DNA from 3 places in the Bradyrhizobium barranii subsp. barranii genome. Region 2 is predicted to be linked to each of the others. Evidence: predicted binding sites of a transcription regulator. Region 2 holds the regulator's gene; each other region holds the start of a gene.

Region 1 (9,701 bases), 4.9 Mb from region 2:
TCGTCGAGGTCAAGGCCCGCGCGACGCTGGATGACGCCGCCTTCGCCGTGACCCCGCGCCAGCAGCAGCGCATCATCGACGCCGCGCAAGGCTGGCTCGTGGCGCATCCCGAGCATGCCGAATTCGAACTGCGATTCGACGCCATGCTGATTGCGCCGCGCTCACTTCCGCGCCATGTGTTGGCGGCATTCGACGCCTCGACCTGAAAGGCAGACCATGAAACTGAACGTCGCCGTCCAGATGGACCCCATCGCCCGTATCAACATCAAGGGCGATTCCACCTTTGCACTGCTCCTGGAGGCGCAGAAGCGCGGCCACGGCCTGTCCTATTACACGCCCGACAAGCTCTCGATGGTCGGCGAAGAGATCGTCGCGCCCATCCAGCTCCTGACCGTGCGCGACGAGCCCGGCGATCACTTCACGCTGGGCGAGCCCAGGCGCGAAGCGCTCAACGGCTTCGACGTCGTGCTGCTGCGCCAGGATCCGCCGTTCGATCTCGCCTACATCACCTCGACGCATTTCCTGGAGCGCATCCATCCGAAGACGCTGGTCGTCAACAACCCCGCCTCGGTGCGCAACGCGCCGGAAAAACTGTTCGTGATGAACTTTCCGCAGCTGATGCCGCCGACGCTGATCTCGCGCGACCTCGACGAGATCAATGCGTTCCGGGATAAGCACGGCGCCGTCGTCATGAAGCCGCTGCACGGTCATGGCGGCGCGGCGGTGTTCCGCGTGATGCCGCAGGACATGAATTTCGGCTCGCTGTTCGACATGTTCTCGGTGACCTTCAAGGAGCCGTGGGTGATCCAGCAGTTCATCCCCGAGGTGAAGCACGGCGACAAGCGCATCATCCTGGTCAACGGCGAGTTCGCCGGCGCGGTCAACCGCGTGCCGGCCGCCGACGACCTCCGCTCCAACATGGTGCGTGGCGGCGCCGCGCAGGAAACCGAGCTCACGCCACGCGAGCGCGAGATCTGCGCGACCGTCGGCCCGGCGCTGCGCGAGCACGGCCTGCTGTTCGTCGGCATCGACGTCATCAACGGCAACCTCACCGAGATCAACGTGACATCGCCGACGGGCATCCGCGCCATCGCGCGGCTCGGCGGCCCTGATGTCGCGGCGAAGGTCTGGGACACGATCGAGCAGAAGCGGGCGAACTAGGGCGCTCACTCGTAGCCCGGATGGAGCGCAGCGAAATCCGGGATCTCACAACGCGCTGCACGAGCCCGGATTGCGCTTCGCTCCATCCGGGCTACGGACATCAATTGAAACACGAGGAAGTACGCTCCTCACCCTGAGGAGCGACTACCGCGCACGCTGCGCGAAGCGCCGATGACTAACCACCCATTCACCATGACGTCGCGCGCATCGTTCGAACGAACGTCCCGCCCTGCGTGAATCTACGGGGCCATTGGCCGAGCGGATAACGCGACGTTCACCATCTGCCCAGAACGCGCATCGTCACGGGCCATCACACTCGGCCTCGCAACACCCCTTATACTTTTACTCCCTACTCATCGACGCAGGGGAACCCGCCACGTGCGGTTCGAGTGCCCCGCGTAAGAGTAGAAGCGTATGAACACCGCACGCATTGTCGTTCTCGTCATCGCGCTGGGCGCCGGCGGCGTCGCTGCGTATCTGGCGAGCGGCTTTGACAACAAGCCCGCGCCCGCCCTTCCCGTCGCCGAGAAGCTGCCGACGGTCGAGGTGCTGATCGCGAAGAACGACATTCAGCTCGGCCAGGCCGTCAAGCCCGAGGATCTGCAATGGCAGTCCTGGCCGGCGGCAACCGCGAGCAGCGCCTTCATCCGCCGCGACAGCAGGCCCGACGCCCAGACCCAGATCGCAGGCTCGATCGCGCGCGTGCCGTTGATGCAGGGCGAGCCGATCCGCGAGCAGAAGCTGGTGCGGGCCGAGGGCTCGGGCTTCATGGCCGCGATCCTGCCCTCCGGCATGCGGGCCGTCTCCACCGAGATTTCAGCCGAGACCGGCGCCGGCGGCTTCATCCTGCCGAACGACCGCGTAGACATCGTTCTGACGCGGCGCCTGAAGAATCCCGATGGCGCCAACGGCGCGACCGGCGGCAACGACCTGATCCTGTCCGAGGTCATCCTGAGCAACATCCGCGTGCTCGCGATCGACCAGGCGCCGAAAGAAAAAGACGGCCAGAACGCCGTGCTCGGCAAGACCGTCACGCTCGAGCTCAAGCCGGACCAGGTTGCGACGCTGTCGGCCTCGCGCCAGGGCGGCACGCTGACGCTCGCGTTGCGAAGCATCGCCGATGCCAACGCGTCGGAGATTTCGATCGAAGACCTGGCGGCCAAGCGGCCCGGCGGCGTGAACGTGATCCGCTACGGGGTGCAGGCACGGCAACTGACGTCACAGAAGTGATGATGGGGACACCATGAACTACGGGGATGATCGGACGGGCCTGCGCATTCGGGGGAAGCGCGCGCGCTCGTTCTGGACGGGGGCGGTGCTGATGCTGGGGCTGATCGCAGCCCCCGACGTCGTCAACGCGGCGGATGCGCCGGTCGGCGACCAGGCGCCGATGCAGGCGCCGGATCTCGGCGTGTCGCCGGTTTCGACCATCGCGCCTGCGCGCACGCGCTCGCTGTCGCTCGGCGTCGGCAAGTCCGTCGTCATCGATCTGCCGCGCGAGGTCAAGGACGTGCTGGTGGCCGATCCCAAGATCGCCAATGCAGTGATCCGCTCGTCGCAGCGCGCCTATATCATCGGCGGCCAGGTCGGCCAGACCAACGTCGTGTTCTTCACCGCCGACGGCCAGCAGGTTGCCGCCTACGACATCGCCGTGAAGCGCGATCTCAACGGCATGCGCACGGCGCTGCGCCAATCTCTGCCGGGCGTGCAGATCGAAGGCGTCGGCGACAGCGTGATGCTGACCGGCTCGGTGTCGAGCCCGATCGAGGCCCAGCAGGCCGGCGACGTCGCCGCAAAACTCGTTGGCGGCGCGGACAAGGTCGTCAACAACATCGTCGTGCGCGGCCGCGACCAGGTGATGCTCAAGGTCGTCGTCGGCGAAGTCCGCCGCGACATCGTCAAGCAGCTGGGCGTCGACCTCAGCGCCAGCCTGAATGCCGGCACCGCGGTCGTGAACTTCAACAATTCCAACCCGTTCTCGGTCAGCGGCGGACCGATCGTCGGCAGCAACGGGCTCGGCGTGGCCGGCCTCGCCAAGGGTGTCGCCACCGTCAGCGCCACGATGCGCGCAATGGAAAGCGCCGGCGTCATGCGCACGCTGGCCGAACCGAGCCTGACCGCGATCTCGGGCGAATCCGCCACCTTCATCGCCGGCGGCGAATTCCCGATCCCTGCAGGCTATTCCTGCGATCCGGTCACCCACGTCTGTACCACCCAGGTCACCTACAAGAAGTTCGGCATCTCGCTGAACTTCACCCCGCTCGTGCTCAGCGAAGGCCGTATCAGCCTGCGCGTGATGACCGAGGTCTCGGAGCTGTCGAACACCAACGCGATCACGCTGACGCAGGCGGTGTCCTCGACCTCGAGCAACTCGATCACGATCCCCTCGGTCCAGACCCGCCGCGCCGAGACCACGCTGGAAATTCCCTCCGGGGGCTCGATGGCGATGGCCGGCCTGATCCAGCAGAAGACCAAGCAGGCGATCAACGGCCTGCCCGGCGTCGACCAGGTGCCCATCATCGGTGCGCTGTTCCGCAGCCAGGACTTCGTCAACAACGAGACCGAGCTGATGGTGATCGTGACGCCCTATGTGGTGCGCGCGGTCGCCCAGAAGGAATTATCGCGGCCCGACGACGGCTTTGCGCCGGCCTCGGACGCGCAGACGGCGCTGCTCGGCCGCATGAACCGGCTCTACGGCATCGCGCGCAGCGTCGATCCGATCGAAAGCAGCCGCGGCGATTTCGGCTTCATCATCGACTGAGACGGACGGTTTGGGGACCGGGGCAAGAAACGGGGCAAGAGGGGACAAAGCGATGACGAAGACGATCGCCGATCGACGTCGCAAGCTGCGGATCGCGCTGGCGCTGACGGGGCTTTCCGTCATGCTCGGCGCCTGCAACACCACCGGTGACATCGTCACCCAGACGGTGCCGACCGACTATCGCCAGCGCCACCCGATCGCGGTGCAGGAAGCCAAGAAGTCGATCGTGATCTTCGTCGGCAAGGCGCGCGGCGGCCTCTCCACCGCGCAGCACGCGGACGTCGCGGGCATTGCGAGGGACTGGGTGCGCGAAGGCACCGGTTCCGTCGTCGTCGACGTGCCGAGCGACGCTGCGAATTCACGCGCCGCGGCGGCGAGCTACCACGAAATCCGGTCGGTGCTCGCATCCGGCGGCGTGCCGTCGCGCGCCATCGTCCAGCATCCCTATCGCCCCGAGGATCCCGGACTGCTGCCGACCATCCGCCTGAGCTATTCGAAGATCGCCGCGGTCGCCGGCCCCTGCGGGCTGTGGCCGGAAGACGTCGGTCCGAACATCCTCGACCCCGGCTACAACGAGAACCGGCCGTACTTCAATCTGGGCTGCGCCGGCCAGCGCAACCTCGCGGCCATGATCGACAACCCCGCCGACCTCGAGCAGCCGAGGGCGGAGACGCCTGCCTACACCGCACGGCGCGAGATCGCCTTCGAGCGCTACCGCAAGGGCATGGCGACCACGACCATGTATCCCGAGGCCGAAAAGGCCAAACTCAGCGACACCGGCAAATGACAAGTTTTCACGACGACGAAGAAGCGGACGACCCGCGGCACCCCGAGGACCACATTGCGCCGGTTCCTCGCATCTCGGTGCAGGCCTTTTGCGAGACCGAGCAGACGCTCGCCGCGATCACCGCGGCCGGGCAGGATCGCCGTCTCGCCAAGGCGCATCTCACCGCCAAGGGCGGCGGCCTTGCCGCGGCCATCGAAGTCTATGACACGATGCCGACGCCGAACGTCATCGTGATCGAATCCGACGGCACACGCGATATCCTCGAGGGCCTCGACGATCTCGCCGGCGTCTGCGATCCCGGCACCCGCGTGGTCGTGATCGGCAACCCGAACGACACCGCGCCCTATCGCGAGCTGGTCCGCCGCGGCGTCAACGACTACGTGGTGGGACCGGTCGAAACCCTCGACGTCGTCCGCTCGATCTGCAGCCTGTTCTCGGCGTCGGAAGCCATCATCACCGGCCGCGTCATCGCGGTGGTCGGCGCCAAGGGCGGCGTCGGTGCGTCCACGGTCGCGCACAACGTGGCCTGGACCATCGCGCGCGACCTCGCGCTCGATTCCGTCGTGATCGATCTCGACCTCGCCTTCGGCACCGCCGGCCTCGACTACAACCAGGACCCGGCGCAGGGCATCGCCAACGCGGTGCTCTCGCAGGACCGGCCGGACACGGCGCTGATGGAGCGCCTGCTCGCCAAATGCACCGAGCGCCTCAGTCTCCTCGCCGCGCCCGCAACGCTCGACCGCGTCTACGATTTCGGCGCCGAAGCCTTTGATGCGATCTTCGACACGCTGCGCATGACCACGCCCTGCATCGTGCTCGACGTTCCCCACCAATGGTCGGGCTGGACGCGCCGCGCGCTCGTCAATGCCGACGACATCGTGATCGTGGCCGAGCCAGATCTCGCCAATTTGCGCAACACCAGGAACATGCTGAGCGTGCTCAAGGCGGCACGGCCGAACGACCGTCCGCCGCTGTACTGCATCAACCAGGTCGGCATGCACAAGCGCGCGGAGATCGAGGTCAAGGCGTTCGCCAAGACCATGGAGAGCCAGCCGATCGCGGCGATCCCGTTCGACTCGAAACTGTTCTCGACCGCGGCCAATAACGGTCAGATGATCGCAGAGGTCTCCAAGAACCACCGCACCACCCTTCTGTTCCAGAACATGGCGAACCGCCTCGCCGGGCGTGGCGAGGTGAAGAAGCCGAAGCGCTCGCTGCTCGGGCCGCTCCTGAAAAGGCTCAAGGGCAGGGCGGGTCGCGGGTCAGCCCCACATCGCAAGGTGTCGTAAGCACCAACGCGAACGAGAAACGAGGGCGGGTTACTTGTCCGCCCGCTGCTGCTTCTTCGCCAGCAACTGCCGCAGCGCCGTGACCTTTGCCGCGGCCTGATCCGGCGGCAGGTCGGCCTTCACGATGGTCTCGGCCTCGGCCTGCTTCCCCTGCAGTCCCACGACGAGCGCCAGATTGGCGCGCACGCGGGAATCGGCGCGATTGCGCTCATAGGCGCGGCGCAGCGTTTCCTCGGCCCGCGGCAGATTGTTCTGGAGCATGTAGGACAGGCCGAGATTGGACAGAACCTGCGGCTCCTCGGGCACGATCTTCAGCGCTGCCGAATAATATTGCTGCGCCTCTTCGTTGCGGCCGAGCTGATCGAGCGCCGCGCCTTGCGCCGACAGGATGCGCCAGTCCGGATCCTCAGGCGTATGCGCGCGGCTGAGCACATCGAAAGCCTGCTGGAAATTGCCGCTGTCGGCGAGCGCGCGGCCGTAGCCGGCGAGCAGCGCCTTGTTGCTGGGATGGGCGAGCACGGCCTGCTCCATCACCGCAACGGCCTGGGCGCGCTGGCCGGTCTCGCGCAGCGCCATGCCATATTCGAGCGCGACGTTGGGATCGGAAGGCTTGGCGCGATAGCGCTCGCGAAGCGCGTCCATGTCCGGCTTCGGATCGGCCCTGCCGGCCGTTTCCGACTTGCCACCGAGCGCGCCGGTGATGTCCTCCAGACTCGTGGTCTGGCAGCCGCCGAGGGCAAGCATCACGAGCGCGGAAAGCAGGAATCTCGCCGGCGGAGAGGCAAGGGACGAACGCTTGGGCATACTCTGATCACTCGGCGACTGATCAGTGATGCTTACCGATTAACCCTAAAGTCCAGTTAAGGAACCTGGCCCGTCCGGCTCAATCGGTGAACTCGGCGCCGAATTCGCAGCCGATGCGCCAGCGCAGGCGGCATTGGCGGGAATAATCGGGCGCGAAGATGATGGTGAATTGCGGCGGCACTTCCAGAAACTCCGCCACCACTTTCACGCCCCCATCCGAGATATCCGTGATCGTGCAATCCCTCGGCAGCGAGCCCGCGCCAAAGTGAATCTTGGCGAGCCGAGTGCACACCCGTCGTTCGCTTCTGCGGCGATTTGCAAGCATTTGAATTGTTCCCCCGTTAGATCACGGCCCATCCCGCAGCTCTAGGAGTAGCGAACATTCGTTGGGATGTGCTGATGAGAGCCGCTCGCATTCGAGGCGTAGTGTCTGCGTGATGTTTACGACCGGTTAGGGTTTTCCGGGCCCTCGGGCTGTTCTCGTATTGTTCTTGCAAGAAAGATCGGGCTCTGCCACCCCTAATTGTACGAGAGGGCAGGCTGGTTCGAGCATGGTTCAGCGGGTTTCTACCGTCGCCTTTGAGGGGATCGAGGCCCGCGCGGTCGACGTGCAGGTGCAGGTCGCGCCCGGCCTGCCGGCTTTCGCGATCGTCGGCCTGCCGGACAAGGCGGTGTCGGAGGCACGGGAGCGCGTTCGTTCGGCGCTGATTGCCTCGGGGCTGGCGCTGCCGGCGCGGCGGATCATCGTCAATCTGGCGCCCGCCGACCTGCCCAAGGAGGGCAGCCATTACGACCTGCCGATCGCGCTCGGGCTGATGGCCGCGATCGGCGCGATCCCGCCCGATGCGCTGACCGGTTTTACCGTTCTCGGCGAGCTCGGTCTCGACGGCTCGATCGCGCCGGTGGCCGGCGTGCTTCCCGCCGCGATCGGCGCCAATGTGCGCGAGGAAGGCTTGATCTGTCCGGCAGCCTGCGGCTCGGAAGCGGCGTGGGCGAGCCCGGACATCCAGATCATCGCGGCACAATCGCTGATCCAGATCGCCAACCATTTCAAGGGCACGCAGGTGCTGTCGCGGCCCACGCCGCGCGTGCACGAGGTCGCCACCTCCCCGCTCGACCTGCGCGACATCAAGGGCCAGGAGAGCGCCAAGCGCGCGCTGGAGATCGCGGCCGCCGGCGGACATCACCTGCTCATGATCGGCGCGCCCGGCGCCGGCAAGTCGATGCTGGCGGCGCGCCTGCCCTCGATCCTGCCGCCGCTGTCACCGGGCGAATTGCTCGAAGTCTCCATGATCGCCTCCGTCGCCGGCGAGATCGAGGGCGGCGCGCTGACCGCGCGACGGCCGTTCCGCTCGCCGCATCATTCCGCCAGCATTGCCGCGCTCACCGGCGGCGGCATCCGCGCAAAGCCCGGCGAGATCTCGCTTGCGCATCAGGGCGTGCTGTTCCTCGACGAGCTGCCCGAATTCGATCCGCGCGTGCTGGATTCGCTGCGCCAGCCGCTGGAGAACGGCGAGGTCTCCGTCTCCCGCGCCAATCATCGCGTGACTTATCCTGCGCGCTTCATGCTGGTCGCGGCGATGAATCCGTGCCGCTGCGGCCATGCGTTCGAGCCCGGCTATGCCTGCAAGCGCGGCCGCATCGATCGCTGCACCGGCGACTACCAGGCGCGCATCTCCGGTCCGCTGATGGACCGCATCGATTTGCGCATCGAGGTTCCCGCGGTGACCGCCGCGGATCTGATCCTGCCGCCGCCGGCCGAGGGCTCGGCGGAAGTCGCCGCGCGCGTGGCAGCCGCGCGCGACATCCAGCTCGCGCGTTACGCGGATGCGGGCCTGCCGCATGTTCGCACCAATGCCGAGGCGCCGGCCTCGGTGTTGGAAGACGTCGCCAAGCCGGATGCGCAAGGCGCCAAATTGCTGCGCGATGCCGCCGAGACCATGCGGCTGTCGGCGCGCGGCTATCACCGCGTGCTGCGGGTGGCGCGCACGCTCGCCGATCTCGACGGCGCCGAGAAGATCGGCCGGCTGCATCTCGCCGAGGCGCTGTCCTACCGCGCACTCGCGGAGGATGTGCGGCAGATGGCCTGATCCTTCCGCGCATCAACCCGGCGGTAACGAGTTTCCTTTACGCTCTGCAAACCATAAGGCCCAAGCGTTCCCCTATGAGTTCCACACAGGGCCCGGGCGAGTAGCGTGTCATGTTGCGTTTCAAGATCCTGGCCTCGGTTGTTCCCCTGCTGGCGGCCGCGGTGTTCGCCCGCGGCGAGATCGGATCGGTCTCGCACCCCTGCATCGCGCTTGGCGAGACTTCAGTCGAGCTGACATCCCTGTTCTGGACGGCCGGCGTCCATGTCGCCTTCACCGACGATCTGTCGCGGGCCACGGTGCGGGTTCAGATCACCGACGATCCGGACGCGGCGGACTTCGCGGTCGTGGACGACGGTCTCGGCTCCGAACCGGATTCCTGTCAGGTCAATCCGGCGACGCGCCTCGTCACGATTGCCACGGAGCCGGTCGACGGCGGCCCGGTGATTTACCTGTCCACCGACGGGCCGGCCGATTACCGCATCTATGTGCGCTCGAAGTCCTTTTCGCAGCGCGAGGCCGCGGCGCTGATCGTCGGTGCCAATGGCGGCCACCGCCCGCTCCCGCTCCAGGCCGCCTCGCTCTGAAGCGTTAACACCTCGTCAACCCTGTTTGGAGGCCGAACCAAAGCCTCAAGCTGTTCGCAAGGTCGGCGAGACATCGTCGCAATTGGCGACGCGGGGTTTCGGAGCAAGAGTCGGGGTCGATGGCGATGGATCGGACGTTCCGGATCAAGGTGCGCATGCGCCGCTTCAGGCGACAGCATCCTCGCATCGCGTTCGCGATCCGCTCCTTCATGATCTTCTCGGCGA
Region 2 (9,701 bases):
TGATCAAGAACGACGCGGGCGAAGTGGTGGAGCTGCGCTGCACCTACGATCCCGCGACCAAGGGCGGCAACGCGCCCGACGGCCGCAAGGTCAAGGCGACCATGCACTGGCTGCCGGCGGCGACGTCGGTGCCGGCGGAGATCCGCATCTACAACCAGTTGTTCTCCAACCCGAGCCCGGACGCCTCGAACTTCGCGGCCGATCTCAATCCGCAGTCGCTGGAGATTCTCTCCAATGCGCGGATCGAGGCATCGGTTGCGGAGAGCAATTCGACCGAGCCGATGCAGTTCGAGCGTCAGGGCTATTTCGTGCGCGACAAGGACTCGAGGCCGGGCAAGCCGGTGTTTTCGCGCACCATTGGCCTGCGCGATACGTTCGCGAAGGAAGTCGCCAAGGGCTGAGGGGATTGCGCCTATGAGCAGTGAAGCCGACGCGATCGTTTCCGCCATCATCGCGAAATGGTGCGCCGGCTTCGCGACACTCGATGCGGCTGCGCTGTCGTCGCTCTATGCGAAGAACGCGTTCTTCTTCGGCTCGAATCCAAGACTCTATCGGGGCAGGGACGGCGTCGCCGACTACTTCAACGGCCTGCCGCGCTGGCGCCAGCCGAGCGCCGTGTTTTCCGAGGTGCGCGCCGCGCAAGCCAGCCCGGACCTGATCAACATGGCCGCGATCGTGTCGTTTGACCTCGCCGGCGAGAGGGCGGAGTTCTCGGTCAAGATGAGCTGGGTCATCCTCCGCGAGGACGGCGACTGGAAGATCGTCAATCACCATGCCTCGTCGCGCGCGCCGTTGATCTAGCCGTCGCGCTACTCCGCCTCTCTCGTCATTCCGGGATGGCCCGAAGGGCCAGGCCCGGAATCCATAACCCCGGCTTGTGGTTATGGATTCCGGGCTCGCGCCAAGTGGCGCGCCCAGGAATGACAATAGCAACGAACGCTGCCCCCGCGCGTTGGGGTGGGTCTAACAAGGAACCCACCATGCAGAACATCGCAGAGCATATGGAAGTCATCGGCGCCGATGGCGTCCACATCGGCACGGTCGACAAGGTCGAGGGCCATCGCATCAAGCTGACCAAGAAGGATAGCGGCGAGGGCAGCCACAAGGGTCACCATCACTTCATCGACAAGGGCCTCGTCGCCGGTGTCGAGGGCAACAAGGTCCGGCTCTCGGCCAAGGCGGACGTCGCCGTGACGATGGAAGAGGAAAAGTAGGGGGACCTTCGCTCCGTTCCTGATCCGTACCACTATTCGCGCAGCTGCACGTTCCGGTAGCCTCCTGGCCTATCGCGTATCGTAAGGTGCAGGGAATGGCGGAGCCGGGCCGGCCAGTTCGGTCCCAGGGGATTGCGGGGACTTGGATCGCGGGGACTTGGCCCATCGGCCGAGCTGCCTCCGCGGGCGGCCTCGCGCCGGCAGGGTTCGACCTCTGGACGTCGCTGGCCGAGACCCTGCGCGAATGGGCGCGCGCCGAGGCCGGCGCCGGGCGATTGTTGCCGTGGGTGCCGGTCGCGTTCGGTGGCGGCATCGCGCTCTATTTTGCCGCCGATCATGAACCGGTGCTGTGGGTCGTTGCCGCGACGGCCATCGCACTCATGCTTGGCGCCGTGCTGTTGCGGCGGAGCCGGTTGTTTGCACCGGCGATCATGATCGCGGCGGTCGCGGCCGGCTTTGCCACGGCGACCTGGAAGACGGCGCGGATCGCGCACACGGTGCTGGCAAAGCCGCTCTATTCCGTCTCGCTGTCGGGCTTCGTCGAGACCCGCGACATCCGCGAGCGCACCGACCGCTTCGTGCTGCGTGTCACCGCGATGGAGGCGCAGCGCAGCGACGTCAAGCTCGAGCGCGTGCGCCTCTCCGTGCGCAAGGGGACTGCGCCCGAGGTCGGCAGCTTCGTGCAGTTGAAGGCGCGGCTGTTGCCGCCGTTGTCGCCGGTGCGCCCCGGCAGCTATGACTTTTCGCGCGACATGTTCTTCCAGGGCATCGGCGCCTCCGGCTTCGTGATGGGCACGATTGCGGCATCGGTGCCGCCGGACGCCGGTGGCTTGCGGCTGCGTTATGCCGCCTTCATGCAGGGTCTGCGCGATGCGATCGACGCGCGCATCCGCGCCACGCTCGAGGGCGACAACCGGGCGATTGCGACCGCGCTGCTCACGGGCCGGCGCGATGCGATTACCACGCCCGTCAACGACGCCATGTTCATCTCGGGGCTCGGACATGTGCTCTCGATTTCCGGCTATCACATGGCGGTCGTCGCCGGCGTGGTCTTCTTCGCGGTGCGCGCGCTGCTGGCGTTGATCCCTGGAATGGCGGCCGGCTTTGCCATCAAGAAATGGTCGGCGGCCGCGGCGCTGGTCGCAGCCGCGTTCTATCTGCTGCTGTCGGGCGCGGAGGTCGCGACGCAACGCTCGTTCTTCATGACGGCGGTGGTGCTGATCGCGGTCATGGTCGATCGCCGTGCCATCACCTTCCGCACGCTGGCGGTGGCCGCGCTGATCGTGCTCGCGGTCGCACCGGAGGCACTTGTGCATCCGAGTTTTCAAATGTCCTTCGCCGCGACGCTCGGACTGGTGGCACTGGTGCAGATCGGCATGCCGAACCTGTTTGCGTCGCCAGATCATTCCGCGACCGCGCGGATTGCAATGTGGGGCGGGCGCGAGATCGCGATGCTTTTCCTGGCCTCGCTGATCGCGGGGCTCGCGACCACGCCCTATGCCGCCTTCCACTTTCACCGTGTCACCCCGTTCGGCGTGCTCGCCAACCTCGGGGCGATGCCGGTGGTCTCGGCCCTGGTGATGCCCGCGGGCCTGTTGGGCTTGATTGCAGCGCCGTTCGGACTTGATGGTCCGTTCTGGTGGCTGATGGGGATCGGCATCGACTGGATGGTTGCGGTGTCGCGCTGGGTGGCCGCTTTGCCGGGCGCGGTCGGCCGCATCTCGGCTTTCGGCATCGCACCGCTGATCGCCGCAAGCTTGGGAATCATCGTGATGGGCTTGTTGCGCACGCCGTTGCGCTGGGCCGGCGCGGTGGTGTTGTTGGCCGCGATCCTCTGGGGACTGTGCGCGCGCCAGCCCGATGTCCTGATCGCCGGTGACGGCCAGAGCGTCGCGGTGCGGGGCAGGGATGGGCACCTGCATCTCATCAGGTCGAGCAAGGACAGTTTTCTTCTGAAGGAATGGCTCGCCGCCGACGCCGATCCGCGCGATGCCGGCAGTGCCTCACTGGCCGCCGGCGTGTCGTGCGACGAAGCCGGCTGCGTGACGCCGCTCGCCGACGGGCGCCTGGTCGCGCTGGCCTTGCGCATCGATTCATTGGCTGACGATTGCAGCCGGGCCGCGCTGGTGGTGACGGCGCGGCCGGCGCCGCCGGATTGCGCGGCCATGGTTGTCGACCGTCAGCGTCTCGCAAGGCAGGGCGCGCTGGCGCTGACGCGAAGCGGCGACGGCTTTGCGGTTCAGGCGGCGAAGGCAAGGGGGGCAGACCGTCCGTGGTCGCCGGCGGCTGCCGGCGAGGCGGATTTCAGCGCGAGCCTTGCGCCGCAGGCGGCGGCTCCCCGCAACCGCGACGCGACGCCATCGGAAGCCGACCTGCAGGCTGAGGATTGAGCGGACGGGTTACAGATACCAGGCCAGCACGGCGTCGAGCCTGGCATTGCCGATCACCGGCAGGACGACCATCTGGCTCAGTCCAGAGGCGCTGGCCTGCGAGGCCGCGACCGAGCCGTCACGCGCGAGATCGTCGTTGAGCGCGGGCATGCCGGTGGCCCAGGCCCCGCCGATGCTGCCTTCGCCTTTGGCGATGGATTTCGTCGCATAGAGCGCGGCGAGGTCGGTCTGCGCGCTGCAATCGCCGGCGCGGAAGACCAGCGCCGAACGGGCCTCGTCCGGGACCCAGATCTCGAAGCGTCGCGCAATCGGGGTCGCCTGCGCGGAGAGAAATGTCAGCACCCAGGTCTGATCGGTGCCGGCCCGGTAGGGAACGCCGACGCCGAGATTGATTCCGACCTTGGCGGCGTCCTCCCAGCGCAAAAAACTCCTGGCATCGTGCAGGTCCTTGATGATCAGCGGCAGGCCGGCTTTCCAGATGCGGCCGGGCAGGCCGAAGCCACGCGGAAATCTGGTGTGGCGGGAGTTGAATTCGAACATGTCGGCGGTGCCGTAATAGCCGTCGACGAGCCCCATCTCGTGGGAGGTTTCGGCATCGTTGTGCCAGAGCTCGATCGCGCCGACATGGGCCTCGTCGTCGCCGCAGAACAGCACCATGACGGCTTGCAGGAATTCGCCTGAAAACACCGGCACCGCCACGCCGCAGGTCAGCCCGGCGGCGATGGCCTGATCGGTCCGCTTGAAATAGGAATCGGTGAATCTGGTGAGGATCACGGGGTGGCCGCTGGCCCAGGCCTTGCCGGGAAGCCCCTCGTCATATCCGAAGTGCAGATCCTCGCTCACGTCCCTAAACGCGGACAACCCTTCGCCGTAGAGGCCGCCGCCGAATTCCAGCCGCATGCGCGTGCGGTCAGGCACCCAGAGTTCAACGACGCGAATGAAGGTCTTCATCGAACGTGCCCGCCGTCTCAAGCCGCACCAAGCATCGGCCATTTGGCTGCGGAACGGACGTTCAAAATTCAGGCAGGACAGCGCAAACTTCGTGCGGTGGGAGACGCCACGGCTTGGTCCGCCCGATGGAGTTTCGCGGGACACAAACGACACCATCTCGCCGGCCTCGGCCGGCGATGGCGATTTCAATCCTGGCCCGACCTGCCGGCCGGGAATGGCTGCATCAGCCGATCGGCAGGCGGGTGATGGTTGTCCGGCTGTCGGTGATGGTCTGCGGCTTGTGCTCGCGCTCGCCGAGCGGCTGGGTCACCGGTAGCTGCAGCACGGTCGCACGCTGGCCTTCGACCAGCTGCGTCACCAGCACGGATTTGCCGTCGGGGAATTCGATCGCATCATGATGACGATCGGGAATGTGCGGATCGATCTTGCCGAACTTGCCGACGCGCGAATTGACGGTGCGCGTCCAGATCCAGCGATTGTCGTAGCGGACGTTGTCGGCGAAGGCGAGCTCCGTCCCCGGGAGCAGGCAGACCGCGACGGTCGGATCGGCCGCGGAGGCAAAGCCGCGCGTCGAGGTGCCGCGGAAGGTTGTCGTGACGATCGTCTCGCCGACTTCGGCGGGACGCGACGCGACGGCATGCAGGCTGTAGTCACACATCGGGTGCTCCTCATGCAGGGATAGCGACCCACGTCTCTTAATCGAGGCGCAGGCCTCTATCAGAGTGGAAATACCAAACGTTCTGCCGGGTTGTAGGCAAATCTACGGCTCGCCGCCGCAGGCCGCAATCACATTAACTTTCCCGAATCTGCCAGGAACAAAGCCCGCCCCTTTGCATTCTGCAGGCGCGTGTCAGCGCCCCGCAGGCGCCGACCAGCCGGAATATTGCCAGCCCGGCCGCGACGGTTGGTCGACGGCGTCGAGGGCCTTGCGGACTTGCTCGCTTACGGCGGTGTCCTTGCGGACATGGGGCCGCGATTGCGCGGCCAAGGCTTGCGTGGCCAAGGCTTGTACGTCCAAGGCTTGCGACGCTGATGCTGCGATCAGCGCCACAGCAATTGTGCTCAGAACGATCCGGCGCATGACTTCTCCTCGAACCTGAAGGCCGCGAAGCAGGGCTGCTTCGTGCGGCGTGCCGAGGATTTACCGCTGGAGGAGGGGCCGGATAATCTGCGCGAAACCAGAAAGACTATCCAGCGGAAGCGGACAATCGTCCGCTCCAATCTCGGATCGGCGATGCCGATCGAAAGCGCGCGGGGCGCCAAATAACCGATACCGGCACGTCCGGTATCAATACTTCCGGTACAGCCCGATCAGCTTGCCCTGGATCTTCACCCGGTTGGGCGGCAGAATGCGGACCTCATAGGCCGCATTGGCGGGCTCGAGCGCGATCGAGGCGCCGCGGCGGCGGAAGCGCTTCAGCGTCGCTTCCTCGTCGTCGATCAGCGCCACCACGATATCGCCGGTATCGGCGCTCTCGTTGCGCTGGATCAGCGCCATGTCGCCGTCGAGAATGCCGGCCTCGACCATGGAATCGCCACGCACTTCGAGCGCGTAATGTTCGCCCGAGCCGAGCATGTCAGGCGGTACGCTGATGGTGTGGCTGCGGGTCTGCAAGGCCTCGATCGGCGTACCGGCCGCGATGCGGCCCATCACGGGGACCGCGACGGGGCGCTCGCCCTCGTCCGCCGGCGGGCTCGAAGTCGTGCGGACCTTGCCGAGATTGCCTTCGATGACGCTCGGCGTGAAGCCGCGGCGGCTGCCGGCAGCGGCCTGAAGCTCGGGCAGCTTGATCACCTCGATGGCGCGGGCCCGGTTGGGCAGGCGCCGGATGAAGCCGCGCTCCTCGAGCGCAGTGATCAGGCGATGGATGCCCGATTTCGAGCGCAGGTCGAGCGCGTCCTTCATCTCATCGAAGGAGGGCGGCACGCCGCTTTCCTTCAGCCGTTCGCTGATGAACCGCAGGAGCTCGTATTGTTTGCGCGTTAACATCTCGACCAAAATCCCCCGGTTGATGTCGTTCGATTCCGAGACGCTGAATTCAGCAGTAAGCCGCTACATTCTCGAAACAAATCATGAACGGACACTATATGTTCGATACATGTTCCGCAACTGCTTAATTTACCGTGAACGCGACAAAGTTCGCGGAACGCACGCGAACGAAGCGCTCAGACGGGCAGCCGCAAGACCTCGCAAGGCGTGCCGGCTTCGGCCTTCGACGCGAATGGCGCGCGCACGAGAAGTGCCTGTGCCGCAGCGAGATTCGCAAGCAGCGAGGAATCCTGGTGATTGACCGGAAGGGCGACGAGCGTGCCGTCATCGCGCAGCTCGAGGCGTGCGCGCAGGTAATCCTCGCGCTGGTCGTTGGCGCCGACATCGCGGCCGAGCACCGCGCGTTCGCGGCGGTGATGAATCATCGAACGGCCCGAAAGCGCGCGAATCAACGGCACCATGAACAGGAAGCCGCAAACGTAGGATGACACGGGATTGCCGGGCAGGCCGATCACGCGCATCGCGCCGAGCCGCCCGTTCATCATCGGCTTGCCCGGCCGCATCGCGATCTTCCAGAACGCCATCGAGATACCTTCGTCGCTCAGCGCCTGCTGGACCAGATCGTGGTCCCCGACCGACGCGCCGCCGGTCGTGATCAGGATGTCGGCGCCGCTCTCCCGCGCGCGGCCGATGCCGGCCGTGGTGGCCTCCAGCGTATCGGCGGCAACGCCGAGGTCGATGGTATCGGCGCCCTCGCTACGGGCGAGCGCGTGCAGGGCGTAGCCGTTGGAATAGACGATCTGGCCGTGGCCCGGCGTCGTACCCGGCATCACCAGCTCGTCGCCGGTCGCGAGGATCGCGACCTTCGGGCGTCGCCGGACTGGCAATTGCGGGTAATTCATGCCGGCGGCGAGCGCGAGGTCGCGCTCGGTGAGCCGGGCTCCCTTGCGCAGCAGCACGTCGCCTTCCGAGAAGTCGACGCCGGCGGGGCGGATGTGCCGCCCCGTTACGGCGGCTTCCTTGATGGTGATGCGCTTGCCGTCCGCGATCGTGTCCTCCTGGATCACGACCGCATCAGCGCCATCGGGAACGACACCGCCGGTGAAGATACGCACGGCCTCGCCGGCGCCGATCGATCCCGCAAACGGGCGGCCCGCCGCGACCTCGCCGATCAGGGTGAGCTGGGATTCGATCTTCGCCGCATCGACCGCGCGCACCGCATAGCCGTCCATTGCCGACATCGCCTGCGGCGGCTGCGTGCGCCGCGCGGCGACGTCGCGCGCGAGCACGCGGTGGAAGGCTGCGTCGAGCGCGATCATCTCTTCAGGCAGCGGCTCTGCGCCCGCCAGCACCGCAGCGAGCGCGTCGGAAACCGGCATCAGGGCCACGGGTGAAAACTCCTGCTGGGCCCGTTCGGGCAAATCGGCGGCGAGAGTTCTAGCCGAGTGCAGGCGCAGAGGCAAAACAGTGGCCGCGCAGGATGATTTATCCTGCGTCATCCGCTCTGCGATGAAGGGTGAGCATCAAGTCCGCCGCGGCATGATCCAGAAGGCGAGACAGACCGGTACGAGGATGGCCATGGCGAGGACGAGAAAGACGAGAGCCACGGCCAGCATCGGTCAGCTCCCCGGCTGCTTGTACGGACTGACGTCCGGCGCTGCGGGGCCCTGATCCCTGTCAGGCAGCGGGTCGGCCTGGGATTTCAGGTCGGCGGCCTTGCTGATCAGCTTGGCGGAAAGCTCAGAATCCGATGTGGTCCTGGCGAATTTCATCAGCAGAGAGGCCTGCTTGGTGAGGTAGGTTTTGCCCAACACGACGATAAGCCCGATGTAGAATTCCCAACGGACTCATGAGTCCTGAGAGGGGCAATCGTTCCGGGAACTCCGTATAAAAATGCACAAAGGGTTTTGGTTCCTCGCCCCCAGGCAAAATAGTTCCATTCGCGGCCCGTCGGCTTGCCGGCCAGAGATCAGATTCCGAGCGCCTTGAGGGCGTTCCCGACGTCGCGGGGCGAGGTCACGTGGACCGTGGTCAGGCCGCGCGACCGCGCTCCTTCGATGTTCTCGGCAAGATCGTCGAAGAACACGATACGGTTCGCGGGCACGCCGATCGCCGCCACGACATGGTCGAAGGCCTCCACATCGGGTTTGCGCAGGCCGATGCTGGACGACAGATACAGCTCGCGGAAATGGCCGAGCAGGGCGGCATATTCCTTCGAGAAGTGGTCCACATGCGGCCGGTTGGTGTTGGAGAAGGCGTAGAGCGGCAACTGCTTGGCCGCACGCGGCAGCAGCTCGGCGATATCGGGCATCTCGCCGGCGAAGATCGCGTTCCAGCCCTCCAGGAACTGCGCGTCCGAGATGCCGATCCCGAGCGAGACGCGCAGCGAGTCAAAATAGGCCTCGTCGCTGATCTTGCCGACCTCGTGCAGCCGATAGGCTTCGCTGTCCCGTACATAGCGCGCGACGATGGCTTCCGGCTTGCAGCCGGCATGTCCCGCCCAGCAGGCGATCGCCTTGGAGAAATCGATGTCGAGCACGACGCGGCCGAGATCGAACAGGAGCGCGTCCGCGCTGCCGGGAGAGAGCGAGCTCATTGCATCCTTTCACTCAATATCGATAGGGGTCATGGTCGAACAGCGGGAACGCGCTGAACACGCTCGGCGCATTCGTTGCGGTCGCCTGGTGCAGGCAGGACTTGTCGACCTCGGCGAACGAGGTGGCGCCCAAGAGGCCTAGGCAGCGCAGCACCTCGTCCTCGAGCAACTCCAGCATTCGCCTCACGCCGGCCTCGCCGGCTGCGGCCAATGCCCAGCATTGCAGCCGGCCGATGCCGACCATGTCCGCGCCCGCCGCGATCGCCTTGACGATGTCGGTGCCGCGGCAGAAGCCGCCGTCGACCATGATCTTGGCGCGTCCCTTCACGGCGTCGACGATCTCGGGCAGCACATGCATGGCGCCGCGGCCGTGATCGAGCTGGCGGCCGCCATGGTTGGAGACGTAGATCCACTCGACGCCGTGGTCGACCGCGATCCGGGCGTCCTCGGCGGTGGCGATGCCCTTCAGGATGAGCGGGATCTTGAACTTGTCCTTGATCATCTTCACGGTCCGCCACTCCAGGCCCTTCTGGTAATCGCCGCCGGTGGCGCGCAGGCGG
Region 3 (9,701 bases), 3.1 Mb from region 2:
GCCCAGGCGGCGGAAGCCGCCGCGACGCCGCCGGGCTTCGGCGATCTCGTCAGCAAGGTCAAACCCGCCGTCATCTCGGTGCGGGTCAAGATCGACCAGGACAATGACAAGAGCGCGATGCTGCAACAGAACCGGATGGATTCGGACGAGGATTCGCCGTTCGACCAGTTTTCGCGGCAGTTCGGCTTCCGCGGTCCGGGTGGCATGAACGGCATGCCGCGCCAGCGCCACCAGATGATCACGGGCGAGGGTTCCGGCTTCTTCATCTCCGCCGACGGCTATGCCGTGACCAACAACCACGTCGTCGATCACGCCGAGTCGGTGCAGGTGACCATGGATGACGGCACGAGCTACACCGCGAAGGTGGTCGGCACCGATCCGAAGACCGATCTCGCGCTGATCAAGGTCGATGGCAAGAGGGACTTCCCGTTCGTTAAATTCTCCGACCAGAAGCCGCGGATCGGTGACTGGGTGGTCGCGGTCGGCAATCCCTTCGGCCTCGGCGGCACCGTGACCGCCGGCATCGTCTCGGCCAACGGTCGCGACATCGGCAACGGTCCCTATGACGACTTCATCCAGATCGACGCGCCGATCAACAAGGGCAATTCCGGCGGTCCGGCCTTCGACATGAACGGCAATGTGATCGGCGTGAACACCGCGATCTTCTCGCCCTCCGGCGGTTCGGTCGGTATCGGCTTCGACATTCCGGCTTCGACCGCGAAGCTGGTCGTCGCGCAGTTGAAGGACAAGGGCTCGGTCACCCGCGGCTGGCTCGGCGTGCAGGTGCAGCCGGTGAGCGCAGAGATCGCCGACAGCCTCGGCCTCAAGGAGGCGCGCGGCGCGATCGTGGACAATCCGCAGGACGGCAGCCCTGCGGCGAAGGCCGGCATCGAGGCGGGCGACGTCATCACCGCCGTCAACGGTACCGCGATCAAGGACTCCCGCGATCTCGCCCGCACCATTGCCACCCTGGCGCCGGGCACCTCCGTGAAGCTCGACGTCTTCCACAAAGGCGCGAGCAAGACGGTGACACTCGCCCTCGGCGAGTTGCCGAACGAGCGGCAGGCCAAGGCCGGCGAGGGCAAGGCGCAGCCGAACACCGGCACGCCGCGCCTCGGTCTCAGCCTGGCGCCGGCAGGCGACGTCCAGGGCGCGGGCCAGAAGGGCGTCGTCGTGACCGAGGTCGATCCGCAGGGACCCGCCGCGCAGCGCGGCATCCAGACCGGCGACGTCATCCTCAATGTCGGCGGCAAGGCCGTTGCCAATGTCGGTGACGTCCGCTCCGAGCTGGCACAGGCCAAATCATCCGGCAAGAACAGCGTGCTGTTGCAGGTGAAGAGCCAGGAAGCGACGCGGTTCGTCGCGGTGCCGCTGGCCTAAGCCTCGCGCTTCCGGCGGTAGACTCAAAAGGCGGCCTGCGGGCCGCCTTTTTCGTGCGCGTCTGGAAGATTCCCACAGGTGCCGATAACATTCTCGTTAACGGCAGCGTTGATGACGGGTTCGTCCGAAAAAGCCGCGTTCGCTCGTCACAGTTCGGAATCACGTGTTGGGCTTTGGCGTCAATGAAGACGCCCAGGCGAATTGCAGGAGTGGAACTTCGAACGCCCGGCCCTCTTGTGGAACCGGAGGTTCGCATTTGATCGGTGCCGACATGGATCGATTGAAGCTCTCGCTGAGGTGTGCGCTGCTCGTGGCGCCGCTTGTCCTGACGACCGGAAGCGCCCTGGGGCGCGACGATGGCCGCTACGCCAACTCGCCGCTAAAGCCCTGGTTCGACAGTTTGCGCAGCCATCTCGGGCCCTGCTGCTCGGATGCAGATGGCTTTGCTGTATCCGACCCCGATTGGGAATCGCACGATGGGCACTATCGCGTGCGGCTCGACGGGCAGTGGGTGGACGTGCCTGATGAGGCCGTCATCACCGAGCCAAACCGGGCTGGCCACACCATGGTGTGGCCGGTGAAGACTGCGTTCGGGATTTCGATCCGCTGCTTCATGCCGGGCAGCATGATCTGACGCGGGTGGGCGTTACCGCTTGCTGGATTTGTGCTTCGAGGTCTTCTTCGTTGTCTTGGTCGTCTTCCTGGCCGTCTTCTTGGCTGTCTTCTTCTTGGACGTTTTCCGCTTCGACGCCTTCTTCGGGACTTTCTTGCCCTTCGCGCGCGCTTCCGATAGGCCGATTGCGATCGCCTGCTTGCGACTCTTCACGCGTCCGCCACGACCGCCGGGGCCGCTTTTCGCGGTGCCCTTCTTATAGCGGCGCATCTCGCGCTCGACATCACCGCCGGCGCTGCGCGAGTAGCGGCGTTTCTTTGCCTTGCGTGCCATCAACTCTCTCCCTTGGCCCGGGGAAAGAACCGCATCACTGACCCAACGTTCCAAATGCGCGGCGGGGCCCCTCAGAAGGAGTTCGCCAACTCGATCTCGTCTTCCAGCGCTCGAATGCGGCGCGCAGCCTCAGTCGAGGACAGAGCCCGATCGTATTGAGTGGGCTGATAGGCCTCCTCGCTCAGACGCTTCAGCCTCAGCCCCTGCGCTCGCGTCATCTGCTCAGTGAGGAAAACCCTGGCGTCGTATTTACCCTGAACCTGCATCTGGCCTCTCCGTTCTCAAATCGTGACTTGACTATATGTTCTTATTTTGTTCTAACAAGCCATGGACAACAGAATTAATGAAATTCGACGCAAAATCAGCGCCTTGAGGCTCGAAATGGCCGACATCGAGGTGGCTGTGCGCGACCTAGTCGATCGCGACCGCGACTGCACAGAAAAGGCCCTGGCGCAGATGGATCTGCGCCGGAAAATCAACCTGCTGATCGGCGAATGGAAGGCGGCCGGTGGCGGCGATGTCCTGCCTGACGTCCGCGAGCGGGTACGGCTTCGTCCTGCAACGACATCCGGTCATCCGCTGCGCGTGATCGCGCGCCGCTGAGAATTTTGGGAGCGTGCGGTGGAGGAAGACCCGGACACGTGCCGGATTCTAAAACTGCGCGCCGAAATTCTCGAACTCGGCTCCGCCATCCGGCAATTGCAGCGCGAGGGTCTCGACGATGCTGCAGCGCAGCTCCTGATCGCACGCAAACGTGCACAGCTCGAGCATCTCGTGAAGGCGAATGCGGTGGGACGGCCGCTTTAGCGATGTGACGTTGGAAGGATTCCCAATCCAGCTCCAAGGCTCCAGCTCCAAAGCGAAAGGCCCCGCGTCGCCGCGAAGCCTTTGATCGTCGGCCGGAGCTCACTTGGTGTTGCTCATGCCGCCCTTGTTGTTCGTCATGGTGCCGCCTTGGTCGGAGCCGGGGCCAGAACCACCTTGACCGGAGGGATCAGCGCCCTTGGAGGACTTGGTGTTGGCACCCGTGGTCTGCGACGACGACATCGAGGATCCTTGCTTGGCCTTGTGCGACTTGGCCTGCGCGGCGAACGGAGCGGCGGCGAGGCCGGTTGCCAGCATCACGGTGAGAGCGAGCTTGGTGGTTTTCATGCGCGGGAACTCCCTGAGTTGAATTGACGCAGGCAGCCAACCGTCATTTGCCGCAGGAGTTCCGAACGAAAGCGCCCGGTGCGCGTCACGCGCGCTTCAAAATTCCTTGTCCTCGGCGAGCATGAACACGAGGCCCGTGAGCGTCGCGCCGATCGCGAACGTCGTCACCAGTGTGATGATGAAGACCATGGCGGCCGAATGTCCGCCGTGGTTCAGCAAATTTGCGACCGCCGGATTGAAAAGGACGAGGGCGAGACCGAAGAGAAGGCCGAGGGCTGCGCCCATCATCGCATGCGTCATCAGCTTGATGACGCCGGTCGGAGAGATGAGGCTCGGCGACTTTTTCCCGCGCATGGAACCGCCTCGCGGTGTGGCATAAAACGCGCGCGACGATTGTGGGTTCCATTGTCATGACGATTTTGTCATTCGCCGCTTCATCCGACGTTCATGGCGGTCTTGCCAGGATGAATGCCATCAACACGGGAACATTCGATATGGGTAAGGTCGTCTTTCTCTATCGCTCGCTGGCCTATCGCAACGCGGCTGCGGACATGCTGCGCAAGGCGCGCAAGCTGCCGCGCGGCGCCGAGCGGAGCGCAGCCCGCCGTTACGCGCGGGCGCTGCGCGAGCTTTCGCAAACGGAAGCCTGGCTGGAAGGACGTGTCGCTGACGAACCGCAGGCGATGCAGCGCATGAGGGTCGCCGCGACGCGCTAGACCATGATCGGTTCTGAGTGAATCAGGGCCGAAGCTCCAGATTCTTGTCTTTACGCGCGAACCGGAGCCCACGTCGCTCGCAAATGCTTAGCCTGAGGCCCGCTGAAGGGGTTCGGACGTCGCCGCGTCGAACTTGCTCGCGGCCGCCGGCGCTACGGTCTTCCGCGTCAGCGGCACCTCAAGGCGGCACAACAGGCCTTCGGCACGCCAGTTGAATTCCGCCTGTCCGCCGAGTTGCGATTCCACACTGGCAAGCAGGCTCCGCGTGCCGAAGCCACGGGATTTCGGCGTCCTCACCAGCGGACCGCCGGTTTCGTCCCACGTCAGTGTGAGGTGGTCGTCCTCGACCTGCCAGCCGATCGCAAGCCGCCCCGACCGCGTCGAGAGCGCGCCATATTTCGCCGAGTTGGTGAAGAGCTCGTGCAGCGCCAGCGCCAGCGCCAGCGTCTGCGCTGTCGCCGGCGCCAGCTGAACTTCCGGACCGGCCAGCTTGATCTGGCCGCCGAGCGAGTAGGGCGCGAGCTCCTCGTCGATCAGCCTCGAGAGTTCGGCGCCCTGCCAGCTCGACAGCGACAGGATCGTGTGCACGCGCGCCAGCGCGTTGATGCGCCCCTCGACGGCGTTGACGTAAGCCTTGACCTCGTCGGCGCGGGTGAGGCGCACGATCGATTGCGCCAGCGCCAGCGCGTTCTTGGCGCGATGATCCACCTCGCGGGCCAGCAGGTTTTGTCTCTCTTCCGCGCGTTTGCGTTCGGTGATGTCCACGGTGACGCCGCTCACGCGCACCACGCGGCCGCCCTGGTCCACCGTCGCGGCCGCGGTGCCGACGCACCAGCGCACATCGCCATCGGGCCGGCTGACGCGAAACTCTCCTTCATAGGCGTGCGCGCCGGTATTGAACGCGGCAATCGCCTGGCCGAACTGGTCGACGTCATCAGGGTGCAGCAGCGCCTGGATGTTGGCTGAGGTGACATTGAAGGTCTCCGGCGTCACGCCGAAGATGCGGTACTGGCCTTCGTCCCACATCCAGTCGCCGTTGACCCAGTCCCAGTCCCACGATCCCATCTTGCCGGCGGCGATCGCCATGCTGCGCCGCTCTTCGCTCTCGCGCAGCTTTGCGGTGGAATTCTCCAGCTCGGCCGTGCGCGCGCGAACGCGGTCCTCGAGCTCCCGGTTCAGCCGTTCGAGCTCGCGCGTCTTGCGGTAGAGTTCGGCAAACACCTTGATCTTGGCGCGCAGCACCTCCGGCACCACAGGCACCGGCACGTAATCGACCGCGCCCATCTCGTAGCCGCGCAACCGGTCGATGTCGCTCACCTGGATCGCGGAGATGAAGATCATCGCGGTCTTCTGGAAGCGCGGATGCTCCCGGATCATCGCGGCCAGCTCGAATCCGTCGAGCTCGGGCATGCAGACGTCGACCAGGATCACCGCGATCTCGGTCTTGAGCAGCACCTCCAGCGCCTCGCGGCCCGATGATGCGATCACGAGGTTCTCGCCGAGTTCCTTCAGGATCACCTCGTAGGCGAGCAGCTTGGCCGGCTGGTCGTCGACGAGGAGGATGTTGACCTTTTCGTGGTCCATTCGCGGATCCAAACTCAGCGGTGCAGCCACATGCGGATTGCAAGCAGCAATTGATCGGTGTTGACGGGTTTGGCGAGGTAGTCGGACGCGCCTGCTTCCAGGCATTTCTCACGGTCGCCCTTCATCGCCTTGGCTGTCAGCGCGATGATCGGAAGGCGGGCGAAGGCCGGATTTTCGCGAATGACGCCGATGGTCTGATAGCCATCCATCTGCGGCATCATGATGTCCATCAGCACGATGGCGATCTCCGGATTGGATTCGACCAGCGTCACCGCCTCGCGGCCGGTCGTGGCCGTCAGCACCTTCATGCCCCGCCGTTCCAAGACGCTCGACAGCGCGAAGATGTTGCGGGCGTCGTCGTCGACGAGCAGGGCGGTCTTGCCGATCAGGTCTTCGTCGGAACTGTTCAGCTTCTCCAGCATGCGCTGCTTCTCGACCGGCAGTTCCGTGATCACGCGATGCAGGAACAAGGCGGTCTCGTCGAGCAGGCGCTCCGGCGATTCCACGCCCTTGACCACGATGCTGCGCGCCATGGTGTGGAGTTCCGCATCCTCCTCCGCCGAGAGCTCGCGGCCGGTGAAGACCACCACCGGAACGTTCGACAGCGCCTCGTCGTTGCGGATCTGGTCCAGCACCTCGAAGCCGCTCATGTCGGGCAGCCGCAGGTCGAGCACCACGCAATCGCAGGGCGCCTCGCGCAGCGTCGAGAGCGCGCCGGCGCCGGTATCCGTCGTCACGATCTCGATGTCGTCGTGATGCAGCAGCTCGCGGATCGAGAGCTGCTCGGCCTCGTTGTCCTCGACGATCAGGAGCCGCTTGCGCCGCGGCCGCGCGTATTCCTTGATCTGCGTCAGCGCGGCTGAGACGCCCTCGGTCGTGGTCGGCTTGTTGACGAAGGAGAAGGCGCCGCGGGCCAGCGCATGCTGCCGGTCCTCGTCGAGCGTGATGATCTGCACGGGGATGTGGCGGGTCAGCGGATTGTGCTTGAGCTGGCTCAGCACCGTCCAGCCCAGCATATCAGGCAGGAACACGTCGAGCGAAACGGCCCGCGGCTGGTACTGCTTCGCAAGCTCCAGCGCCTCCGCGCCGCGCGCGGCGACCAGAACCTTGAAGCCCTTGTCGCGGGCGAGATCGACCAGCACGCGGGCATAATGCGGATCGTCCTCGACGATGAGCAGGATGGTGTCACCGGGCTCGAGATTGAGCCTGTCGTCGGCAATCTGCTCGATGACGCGCTGCTGCTCGGGTGCAGCCGCTTGCAACGCCGGCGGCTGACTGTACTGCTGCGGCGCGGGCGCACGCGGCGCGAGCGTCGGGCCGGAATATTTCAGCGGCAGATAGAGCGTGAAGGACGAGCCCTTGCCGGGCGCGCTGCGCAGATGGATCTCGCCGCCGAGCAGGCTCGCGAGCTCGCGGCTGATCGCAAGTCCGAGACCGGTGCCGCCGTATTTGCGGCTGGTGCCGGCGTCCGCCTGCTGGAACGCCTCGAAGATCAGCTTCTGCTTCTCCAGGGGAATGCCGATGCCGGTGTCCGTCACTTCGAATGCGATCACCGCCGGCGCAGAGTTCAGCACCGGGTGATCCGTACCCCAGCCGCCGACCGCGGCGACGACCTTCAGGCGCACCTCGCCCTCGGCGGTGAACTTGAAGGCGTTGGAAAGCAGGTTCTTGAGGACCTGCTGCAGGCGCTTGGAGTCGGTGACGATGCTGCGGGCAAGGTTCGGGTCGACGTCGATCTTGAACGACAGGTTGCGGTTTTCCGCCTCGTGCCGGAACGGCCGCCCGACGGTCTCGAGCAGGTTCGCAGTCAGAATCTCCTCGGCGTCGACCGTCACCGTGCCGGATTCGATCTTGGAGAGATCCAGGATGTCGCTGATGAGGTTGAGCAGGTCGGTGCCGGCGCCATGGATGGTGCGGGCGAACTCCACCTGCTTGGCCGAGAGGTTGCCATCCGGATTGTCGGTGAGCTGCTGTCCCAGGATCAGGATCGAGTTCAGCGGCGTGCGCAGCTCGTGGCTCATATTGGCGAGGAATTCGGACTTGTACTTCGAGGTTAGCGCGAGCTCGGTCGCCTTTTCCTCCAGTGCGCGGCGGGCCTGCTCGATTTCCTGGTTCTTGCGCTCGACCTCGACGTTGCGCTCGGCGAGCTGCTGCGCCTTCTGCTCGAGCTGGTCGTTGGTCTGCTGCAATTCGCGCTGCTGGGTCTGAAGCTCGCCGGCAAGCTGCTGCGACTGCTTGAGCAGGCCTTCGGTCTGCATCGTCGCCTCGATCGAGTTGAGCACGATGCCGATGGAGTCGGTAAGCTGCTCGAGGAATGTCATCTGCGAGGTCGTGAACGAGGTCAGCGAGGCGAGCTCGATCACCGCCTTGACCTGGCCTTCGAACAGCACCGGCAGCACGACGAGGTTCTTTGGCGCGACGCGGAACAGCGCCGAGTTGATTGGCACCACGTCGGGTGGAATGTCGGCGATGACGCGCGGCCGTCTGTCGAGGGCGCATTGGCCGATCAGGCCGTCGCCGAGCGGGAGCACGCGCTGATAGGGATAGACGCCGTCGCCGGCATAGGAGGCGAGCAGCAGGAGCCGCGGACTATCCTCGTTCTCGACCTGGTAGATCACGCCAGTATGGGCGTTCACCAGGGGCGACAATTCGGTCAGCAGGAGCCGGCCGGCCGACGGTGGTGAGATCGCGCTGACCCTGGAGCATGTTGGTGAATTTGGCGAGGTTGGTCTTCAGCCAGTCCTGCTCGGTGTTCACGTCCGTCGTGAGACGGAGGTTCGTGATCATGGTGTTGATGTTGTCTTTCAGCTCGGCGACTTCGCCGCGGGCGTCGACCTGGATCGACCGCGTCAGGTCGCCCTTGGTCACGGCGGTCGCGACTTCCGCGATCGCGCGCACCTGCGAGGTGAGGTTGGCTGCGAGCAGGTTGACGTTGCCGGTGAGATCCTTCCAGGTGCCGGCGGCGCCGGGCACGTCGGCCTGGCCGCCGAGCCGTCCCTCGACGCCGACCTCGCGCGCCACCGACGTCACCTGATCGGCGAAGGTCGCGAGCGTCTCGGTCATGTTGTTGATGGTGTCGGCGAGCGCCGCGACCTCGCCCTTGGATTTCACGGTGAGATTTTGTTTCAAATCACCGTTCGCAACCGCGGTCACCACCTTGACGATGCCGCGGACCTGCTCGGTCAGGTTCGCCGCCATGAAGTTGACGGTGTCGGTGAGGTCCTTCCAGGTGCCGGCCACACCGGGCACCTGGGCCTGGCCGCCGAGCTCGCCTTCGGTGCCGACTTCGCGGGCGACGCGGGTGACTTCGCCGGCAAACGCGTTGAGCTGGTCCACCATGGTGTTGATGGTGTTCTTCAGCTCGAGGATCTCGCCCTTCACGTCCACGGTAATCTTGCGGGACAAGTCGCCGCGCGCGACCGCGGTCGTGACTTCGGCGATGTTGCGGACCTGCGTCGTGAGGTTCGCGGCCAGCAAATTGACGTTGTCGGTGAGATCCTTCCAAGTGCCGCCGACGCCGGGCACGACGGCTTGACCGCCGAGCCGGCCCTCGGTGCCGACCTCGCGCGCGACGCGCGTCACTTCGGCGGCGAAGGAGCGGAGCTGTTCCACCATCGTGTTCAAGGTGTCCTTGAGCAGCAAGATCTCGCCGCGCACGTCCACCGTGATCTTCTTCGACAGGTCGCCGCCGGCGATCGCGGTCGCGACCTCGGCGATGTTGCGGACCTGGGCCGTCAGGTTCGAGGCCATGAAGTTGACGTTGTCGGTGAGGTCCTTCCAGGTGCCGGCGACGCCGGACACCTCGGCCTGTCCGCCGAGCTTGCCCTCGGTGCCGACCTCGCGGGCCACGCGCGTGACTTCGCCGGCGAAGGCGTTGAGCTGATCGACCATGGTGTTGATGGTGTTCTTCAGCTCGAGGATTT

The links. The regulator LexA, encoded in region 2, represses DNA repair genes until DNA is damaged. The targets are predictions, from matches to a motif close to TGTTCNNNNTGTGTTCNG.
Region 1: the regulator LexA is predicted to act here: its motif matches at 7,278-7,295, upstream of J4G43_RS01070 (YifB family Mg chelatase-like AAA ATPase).
Region 3: the regulator LexA is predicted to act here: its motif matches at 2,629-2,646, upstream of J4G43_RS14275 (DUF3072 domain-containing protein).

The regions. Positions count from the first base shown of each region.
Region 1 covers NZ_CP086136.1:231,772-241,472, forward strand. The annotation lists gene J4G43_RS01030 (YraN family protein) at 1-206, shown strand, start outside; gene gshB (glutathione synthase) at 217-1,161, shown strand; gene cpaB (Flp pilus assembly protein CpaB) at 1,576-2,391, shown strand; gene J4G43_RS01045 (type II and III secretion system protein family protein) at 2,405-3,922, shown strand; gene J4G43_RS01050 (CpaD family pilus assembly protein) at 3,975-4,709, shown strand; gene J4G43_RS01055 (CpaE/TadZ family protein) at 4,706-5,998, shown strand; gene J4G43_RS01060 (tetratricopeptide repeat protein) at 6,029-6,802, opposite strand; gene J4G43_RS01065 (PilZ domain-containing protein) at 6,882-7,127, opposite strand; gene J4G43_RS01070 (YifB family Mg chelatase-like AAA ATPase) at 7,354-8,892, shown strand; gene J4G43_RS01075 (hypothetical protein) at 9,003-9,476, shown strand; gene J4G43_RS01080 (PAS domain-containing hybrid sensor histidine kinase/response regulator) at 9,596-9,701, shown strand, end outside.
Region 2 covers NZ_CP086136.1:6,015,830-6,025,530, reverse strand. The annotation lists gene J4G43_RS29115 (glutamine--tRNA ligase/YqeY domain fusion protein) at 1-401, shown strand, start outside; gene J4G43_RS29110 (nuclear transport factor 2 family protein) at 415-801, shown strand; gene J4G43_RS29105 (DUF2171 domain-containing protein) at 981-1,214, shown strand; gene J4G43_RS29100 (ComEC/Rec2 family competence protein) at 1,310-3,604, shown strand; gene J4G43_RS29095 (GAF domain-containing protein) at 3,614-4,555, opposite strand; gene J4G43_RS29090 (hypothetical protein) at 4,779-5,213, opposite strand; gene J4G43_RS29085 (hypothetical protein) at 5,406-5,636, opposite strand; gene lexA (transcriptional repressor LexA) at 5,844-6,545, opposite strand; gene J4G43_RS29075 (molybdopterin molybdotransferase MoeA) at 6,722-7,933, opposite strand; gene J4G43_RS29070 (hypothetical protein) at 8,165-8,359, opposite strand; gene J4G43_RS29065 (HAD family hydrolase) at 8,515-9,141, opposite strand; gene J4G43_RS29060 (alpha-hydroxy acid oxidase) at 9,155-9,701, opposite strand, start outside.
Region 3 covers NZ_CP086136.1:2,963,489-2,973,189, forward strand. The annotation lists gene J4G43_RS14260 (Do family serine endopeptidase) at 1-1,380, shown strand, start outside; gene J4G43_RS14265 (hypothetical protein) at 1,652-2,014, shown strand; gene J4G43_RS14270 (DUF6496 domain-containing protein) at 2,027-2,326, opposite strand; gene J4G43_RS14275 (DUF3072 domain-containing protein) at 2,398-2,592, opposite strand; gene J4G43_RS14280 (hypothetical protein) at 2,708-2,929, shown strand; gene J4G43_RS14285 (hypothetical protein) at 2,948-3,133, shown strand; gene J4G43_RS14290 (hypothetical protein) at 3,233-3,478, opposite strand; gene J4G43_RS14295 (hypothetical protein) at 3,575-3,832, opposite strand; gene J4G43_RS14300 (hypothetical protein) at 3,889-4,194, shown strand; gene J4G43_RS14305 (HWE histidine kinase domain-containing protein) at 4,282-5,778, opposite strand; partial or broken gene J4G43_RS14310 (HAMP domain-containing protein) at 5,793-9,701, opposite strand, start outside.